2 regions of the Streptomyces sp. NPDC088554 genome follow, and region 1 is predicted to be linked to the other one. Evidence: riboswitches for the same ligand, from Rfam matches in the RefSeq annotation. Region 1 holds a riboswitch; the other holds the start of a gene.

Region 1 (3,763 bases):
TGGAGAAGCTCGGCGTCAATTTGGAGCTGACACCGCGACGGGTCGCGGAGGTCGCCGAGGAGGCGGGCATCACCTTCTGCTTCGCGGTGAAGTTCCACCCCGCGCTGCGGTACGCGGCCAAGGCCCGCCGGGAGCTGGGTGCCCAGACCACGTTCAACATCCTCGGCCCGCTCACCAACCCGGCCCGGGTCCGCGCCCAGGCCGTGGGCGTGGCGGACCTCCGGATGGCGCCGATCGTGGCCGGGGTGCTGGCCGAGCGGGGCAACTCCGCGCTGGTCTTCCGGGGTGACGACGGGCTCGACGAGCTGACGACCACCGCGACGTCCCGGGTCTGGGTCGTACGGGACGGCGGGGTCGCCGAGCGGCCCTTCGACCCCAGGGACGTGGGGCTGCCGCTGGTGCCCGTGGAGGCGCTGCGAGGCGCGGACGCCTCGTACAACGCCGATGTCGCCCGCCGGTTGCTGGGCGGCGAGACCGGACCCGTACGGGACGCCGTGCTGCTCAACTCGGCGGCGGCGCTGGTGGCGCTGGACCCGGCCGCGGGCTCGCTGGAGGAGCAGCTGACGGCGGGGATCGCGCGGGCCGCGGAGTCGATCGACTCGGGGGCGGCGGCGCGGGCGCTGTCGCGCTGGGTGGCGGCGAGCAACGCCTGAGCGGGTGAGACGGGGGAGGGGCGGGTCGAGCCGGGTGGGGTCGAGCCGGGTGGGGCGTCGGGTTGGGTTCCTGCCCGTCCTGCCGGTCCGGCCCGCCTTTCCTGCCCCCTCCCGTCCCTTCCGTCCCGCATGGCGGACATCTCTTGGGGCGCCCGGCGCCCTGTGCCATACTCTCGCCCAAGGTCATGAGTGACAGCGATTTAGGCCCCGGCTCGCTGTCCGGCAACCCTCCGTCCGTGGCGGGGTGCCCCGGGTGAAGACCAGGCCGTAGGCAGCGAGGTCTGCGGCAAGCGCGGACCCCTTGCCACCTTTGGGGTCCTGGTCCTCAAGGGAGCAGTCTCGTGAGCAAGCGAATGCGTTAGGGCTTTCAGGCCCCCTCTTCAACACCCTCCGCGCGGCGGTCCCCCGTGATCTCCGGTATTCCCCTGATCCCCAGCGATCTCCGCGTGTCGAGGTATCCCCCGCGCCGTGTCACGGCTCCGCCGTGCCCGCCCGCGGGTCCTTGAAGCCGTTTCCACGTGTCCTGCCGGGAGATAACGCCATGTCCGCATACCCGAACGCCACCGCCACCTCGTCCGCCGCCCCCTCCGTCGCGCCGTCCGACGACCCCGCCTGTGCCGCCCCGCTGCCGGTGCTCGGCCGGGACGTGACCGTGCCGCTCGTGACCGGCGGCGAGGTCAGTTACGCCGCGCTGGACTACGCGGCCAGCGCCCCGGCGCTCCAGCGGGTGTGGGACGACATCGCCGCGTACGCCCCGTACTACGGCAGCGTGCACCGGGGGGCCGGGTATCTGTCGCAGCTCTCCACCGACCTGTTCGAGAACAGCCGCCGTACGGTCGCCGAGTTCCTCGGCTGCCGCCCGGACGACCAGGTGGTCTTCACCCGCTCGACCACGGACTCGCTGAATCTGCTCGCCGCCGCGATCCCGGACGGCTGCCAGGTCTTCGTCTTCGAGACGGAGCACCACGCCTCCCTGCTGCCCTGGCGGGACGCCCGCGTGACCTATCTGAACGCCCCCCGCACCCCGGCCGCGGCCGTCGCCACACTGGAGCGCGCGCTCGCCTCACGCGACCCGCAGGGGCCGGCGCTGGTCTGTGTGACGGGTGCGTCCAATGTGACCGGTGAGCTGTGGCCCGTACGGGAACTGGCCGCCGCCGCGCACGCGCACGGCGCCCGGATCGTGCTGGACGCCGCCCAGCTCGTACCGCATCACGCCGTGGACATCGCCGAGCTGGACGTCGACTGGATCGCCTTCTCCGGGCACAAGCTGTACGCGCCCTTCGGCTCCGGGGTGCTCGCGGGCCGCGCCGACTGGCTCCAGGCCGCCGAGCCGTATCTCGCGGGCGGCGGCGCCAGCCGCAAGGTCGCGCGCCGGGCGGACGGCGGGGTGGACGTCGACTGGCACACCACGGCGGCCCGCCACGAGGCCGGTTCGCCCAATGTCATCGGGGTGTACGCCATCGCCTCGGCCTGCAAGGCGCTGGCCGAGGCCGGTTTCGACGCACTGGCCGCGCGCGAGCGGCGGCTGGTCGCGCGGGTGCGCGAGGGCCTGGCCGAGGTGCCCGAGGTGCGGGTGCTCTCGCTCTTCGGCGACGACGCGCCACGGGTCGGGGTGCTGTCCTTCGTGGTCGAGGGATGGAACAGCTCGCACTTCGCCGCCGCCCTCTCGGCGGAGTACGGCATCGGCGTACGCGACGGCCTGTTCTGCGCCCACCCGCTGGTGCGCACGCTGCTGGGCAGCGACCCGCGCGACCCGGGGGAGTGCGGCGCCCCGGAGGCGGAGCCGGGGGAGAGTTCGCTGAACGCGATCCGGGTCAGCTTCGGGGCGGGGACGCCCGACGAGCACGTGGAGCGGTTCGTCCATGCCGTACAGGAGCTGGTGAGCGACGGCGCGCGGTGGAACTACCGCACGGAGGACGGCCGTTGCGTACCGGACCGGGACGGTGGCGCGGCGTAGGGCCTGATACGCGTCAGGCGTCGAGGCCGATGGCGAAGGCCGCTTCCAGGTCGTGCTGCGAGTACGTACGGAACGCCACATGCGTGTCCGTGGCCTCGACGCCCGGGATCTTGCTGATCGCGCCGGGGATGACATCGGCCAGATCGTCGTGCCCGGCGACGCGGACCATGGCGATCAGGTCGTACGTACCCGTCACGGAGAAGACCTCGCTGACGCTGTCCAGCGCGGCGATCGACTCGGCGATCTCGGGGATCCGGTCGACGCTGGTCTTGATGAGCACGATCGCGGTGATCACGGTTGGCGTTCTCCCTCGGTGGCCCCGGTTGTGGCTCTCACTGTATCGGTACGCCAGTACCGCCCCCAGGCGTAGAGGAAACCGGCGCCGAAGCCCACCAGATGGGCCAGATAGGCAACTCCGGGGCCCGGCTCCGCGCCGCGCGCGGCCAGCCACTGGAGCGTGAACCAGAAGACCAGCACGATCCAGGCCGGGAAACGCAGCGGCAGGAAGAACAGGAACGGGAAGAGGCTGGTGACCCTGGCCCGGGGGAAGAGATGGAGAAAGGCGCCGAGCACCCCCGAGATCGCGCCGGAGGCGCCCACGAGGGTCTGGTCGGAGGCGGCGTTCGCGACGGCGTAGCCGGACAGCGCGAGAGCGCCGACGGCGAGATAGAAGAGCAGGAACCGGATCCGGCCCATCCGCTCCTCGGCCATCGCGCCGAAGACGTACAGGAAGAGCATGTTCCCCAGCAGGTGCAGCCAGCTTCCGTGGACGAAGAGGGCCGTCAACGGGGTGCGGAGGGCTCCCGGGGAGCCGCGCGTCAGTTCGGCCGGGATAACGCCCCAGCGCTCGAAGTAGGCGCTCTGCGCGGCCAGCAGGGCGTCTCCCCGGCCGTGCCCCGGGTGGAGGCCGGAGACCGGGCCGACCAGGAAGGCCAGCACGCACAGGGCGATCAGTCCGTGGGTCACCAGCGGCCGGCCGTCCGCCGTCCACCTGGTGATCGTCCGCCGCAGGGTCATGGACAGAGCATCGCGTACCGGGACCGAACGGTACGGAGCGCCTCGCCGCCCCGCGGGGTGCCCGGGAGGCCGTAGGGTTGCCCGGTGTAATACGCGGTTCGACGCCGTAGCGCGGGGCACCGCACGAGGGACGAAC
Region 2 (3,763 bases), on a different contig from region 1:
AGAGGGCCATTCCGATCACGCTCGTACGAAGATTTGCGCGACTCAGCCGCCCGCGACCGCCGGGATGATCGAGATGCCGGCGCCGGCGGGGGTCGCGGTCTCCAGGCCCTGTTCGAAGCGGACGTCGTCGTCGTTGACGTACACGTTGACGAAGCGCCGCAGCTTGCCCTGGTCGTCCAGGACGCGGGCGGCGATGCCCGGGTGGTTGGTCTCCAGGGACTGGATGACCTCGGAAAGCGTCGCGCCCTCCGCCGGGACTTCTGCCTGGCCACCCGTGTAGGTGCGGAGGATGGTGGGGATACGGACCTTGACGCTCATGAGGGTGCCTTTCCGGGAAGGGAAGGAAGATCGACGAAGGAGAGGTGGAAGATCGGCGAGGGGAGGAGAGCCGGACCGGGCGGGAGCCGGGTCAGCTCGCCGCGTCGCTCGCCAGGCCCGCCGCGCGGAACGCTTCGAGGCTCGGCCTGATCGTCGCCGTCGGCCCGGTCGTGGGTGCCACGGCGTCCAGGGTCTTGAGGCCGTCGCCGGTGTTCAGGACCACGGTGGTGAGGGTCGGGTCGAGGAGACCGGCCTCGATGAGCTTCTTCGTCACGCCGACGGTCACCCCGCCCGCCGTCTCCGCGAAGATCCCCTCGGTGCGCGCCAGCAGCTTGATCGCGTCGACGATCTGCTCGTCGTTGACGTCCTCGACCGCTCCGCCGGTACGACGGGCGATGTCCAGGACGTACGGGCCGTCCGCCGGGTTGCCGATCGCCAGGGACTTGGCGATGGTGTCCGGCTTCTGCGGGCGTACGACGTCGTGGCCGGCCTTGAAGGCGGCGGACACCGGCGAGCAGCCCTCGGCCTGGGCGCCGAAGATCTTGTACGGCCTGTCCTCGACCAGGCCCAGCTTGATCAGCTCCTGGAGCCCCTTGTCGATCTTCGTGAGCTGCGATCCGGAGGCGATCGGGATGACGAGCTGGTCGGGCAGCTCCCAGCCGAGCTGCTCGCAGATCTCGTACGCGAGCGTCTTGGAGCCCTCGCCGTAGTACGGGCGGAGGTTGACGTTGACGAAGCCCCAGCCCTCGCCGAGCGGGTCGCCGATCAGTTCGGAGCAGAAGCGGTTGACGTCGTCGTAATTGCCCTCGATACCGACCAGTTCACCGCCGTACACGGCCGCCATGACGACCTTGCCCTGCTCCAGGTCGTGCGGGATGAACACGCAGGAGCGGAAGCCGGCGCGGGCGGCGGCGGCGCCGACCGCTCCCGCGAGGTTGCCGGTGGAGGAGCAGGAGAGGGTGGTGAAGCCGAAGGCGCGGGCGGCCTCGACGGCGATGGCGACGACGCGGTCCTTGAAGGAGTGCGTCGGGTTCCCGGAGTCGTCCTTGATGTGCAGATCGCCGGTGACGCCCAGCTCGCGGGCGAGGTTGTCGGCCTTGACCAGCTTGGTGAAGCCGGGGTTGATGTTGGGCTTGGTGGCCACATCGGCGGGGACGGGCAGCAGCGGCGCGTAACGCCAGATGTTGTTCGGGCCCTCCGCGATGCGCTTCTTCAGCTCGTCAGGGGTGCCGCTCGGCAGGTCGTACGCGACTTCGAGCGGCCCGAAACAGCTCGCACAGGCGAAGATCGGCCCGAGGTCGAAACGCTCTCCGCATTCGCGGCAGGAAAGCGCGGCGGCGGGTCCGAGATCGATGGAGATCTTCGCGGCGGTCTCCGCGATGCCGGAAGTTTCCGCGGCGTCGGTACCGCTCTTGCCGTCATTCGTCCGGACGGTCTGCACAGCCATGATGGCGAGGCCCTTTCTCCTCATCTTCCTCGCGGCGTACTTCGCCACAAGACGGAATTGGCACCTTCCCCACCTGACCTCGCGGTCGGCGGGAGGGTTGCCGGGACTTCAACGGGCCGTTCCCTCTGTCCCTCTGGATGAGCGCTATGGCGCCGGACCCGGGGTCCGGCGCGTTTGTCACCACGGACCCCGGCATGCGGTGGTCATCGGTGTTGTTCAAGACTGTAACCGAAGGCGCGGACCGTTGAGATAGTCGTCCGCACCGCGAGATGGATCACATGTATCGCGGTTCTATGGATCAGCCCAGGGAGTACCGAACGTGCTGGAAGAGGTGGACCGCTGGCTGACCAGGCGTTCCTGGTCAGCTGCCGACCGTACGCCCGCCCGGTTGCTGGCGGCGAAAGCCGCGCGCGGCACCACGGTGAGCGTGGTGCTTCCGGCGCTGAACGAGGAGGAGACGGTCGGCGAGATCGTCTCGGTGATCCGGCGGGAACTGATGGCGAGGACAGAGCCGGGAACGGCCGGCGCGGCGGCAGGGCCGGGCGCGGGGCCGGTGCCGCTGGTCGACGAGCTGGTGGTGATCGACTCCGGCTCCACCGACCGTACGGCCGAGGTCGCCGCCGCCGCGGGCGCGCGGGTGGTGCACCGGGACGCGATACTTCCGCGGCTGCCCGCGCTCCCCGGCAAGGGCGAGGTGCTGTGGCGGTCGCTGCTGGTGACGAGCGGCGACATCGTGTGTTTCGTGGACGCCGACCTGCGGGAGTTCTCTGCGGACTTCGTCTCCGGGACCGTGGGCCCGCTGCTCACCGAGCCCGAGGTGCAGTTCGTCAAGGCGATGTACGACCGCCCGCTGGGCAAAGGCGCGGACGTGGACGGAGGCGCGGGCGCGGGTGGCCAGGGCGGGCGGGTGACAGAGCTGGTCGCGCGCCCGCTGCTGAATCTGCACTGGCCCCGGCTGGCCGGCTTCGTCCAGCCGCTGGGCGGTGAGTACGCGGCGCGGCGGTCGCTGCTGGAGCGGCTGCCGTTCCCGGTCGGGTACGGCGTGGAGCTGGGCCTGCTGGTGGACGCGCTGCACACGGTCGGCCTCGACGCGCTGGCGCAGGTCGATGTGGGGGTACGGCTCCACCGCCACCAGGACGACCGGGCGCTGGGGCGGATGGCGGCGGCGATCTACCGTACGGCGCAGCTACGGCTCTCGCGGGGGCATCTGGTACGGCCGCTGCTGACCCAGTTCGAGCGGGGCGCCGATGGTTTCGTACCGCGTACGCATGCCGTGGACACGGAGGAGCGGCCGCCGATGCGGGAGATCGCGGAGTACACGGCAGGCCGCGCGGCGTAACAGCACATTTTCGGATCAGCTGTCTAAATTAATGCCTTATGCACCCATTTTCTGTTGTGCGGCAGCAGCTGATCGGAACACTGGAAACACTGGCGGACGCGCACGGGCACCCCTACGGACAGCTCGCGCACACCGGCTCGACCGCCGAGCGGTTGTGGCTGCTGGGCGGGGTGGCACTGGCGCTGACGGGGGCGGGGGCAGTCGCGCTGGCCGCCACGCGCGGGCGCCGCGACTGAGAGTTGGCGTAGATACGCCCGTACGTTTGAGCGTTTCCCTGACGGGCTAGGTTTCGGCACATGGCCTCCGATCAGTCCGAGCAGTCCGAGCAGTCCGAAGGATCCACAGCGCACGCGAACCCCGCGCGGGTCCTCGTCGCGTCCAACCGCGGCCCCGTCTCGTACACCCTGCGGGCCGACGGCGAGCTGGAGGCGCGGCGCGGTGGTGGCGGGCTGGTGTCCGGGCTGTCGGCCATCGACTCGGACGCGGACGCCGTGTGGGTCTGCGCGGCGCTCGGGGACGGTGACCGGGAGGCCGTGCGGCGTACGGAAGGCCGCCTCGACCCGGCCGACACGGGTGGCCGGCGCGTCCGCATGCTCGGGATCGACCCCGGGGTGTACGCGGACGCGTACAACGGCGTCGCCAACTCCACGCTCTGGTTC

What was found. Region 1 has a riboswitch for S-adenosylmethionine ahead of ACIP8W_RS13655 (aminotransferase class V-fold PLP-dependent enzyme). Riboswitches for the same ligand answer to the same signal wherever they lie in the genome.
Region 2: it holds a riboswitch for S-adenosylmethionine, as region 1 does, so the genes downstream of both, thrC (threonine synthase) here and ACIP8W_RS13655 (aminotransferase class V-fold PLP-dependent enzyme) in region 1, are expected to answer to the same signal.

Annotation. Positions count from the first base shown of each region.
Region 1 is NZ_JBIVMF010000009.1:203,739-207,501, forward strand. Features, by position in the region: gene trpD (anthranilate phosphoribosyltransferase) at 1-653, shown strand, start outside; SAM riboswitch class IV at 835-952, shown strand; gene ACIP8W_RS13655 (aminotransferase class V-fold PLP-dependent enzyme) at 1,195-2,610, shown strand; gene ACIP8W_RS13660 (Lrp/AsnC family transcriptional regulator) at 2,624-2,905, opposite strand; gene ACIP8W_RS13665 (rhomboid family intramembrane serine protease) at 2,902-3,627, opposite strand.
Region 2 is NZ_JBIVMF010000015.1:41,056-44,818, reverse strand. Features, by position in the region: gene ACIP8W_RS18920 (ubiquitin-like small modifier protein 1) at 43-318, opposite strand; gene thrC (threonine synthase) at 410-1,765, opposite strand; SAM riboswitch class I at 1,783-1,909, opposite strand; gene ACIP8W_RS18910 (glucosyl-3-phosphoglycerate synthase) at 2,085-3,104, shown strand; gene ACIP8W_RS18905 (hypothetical protein) at 3,161-3,340, shown strand; gene ACIP8W_RS18900 (trehalose-6-phosphate synthase) at 3,401-3,763, shown strand, end outside.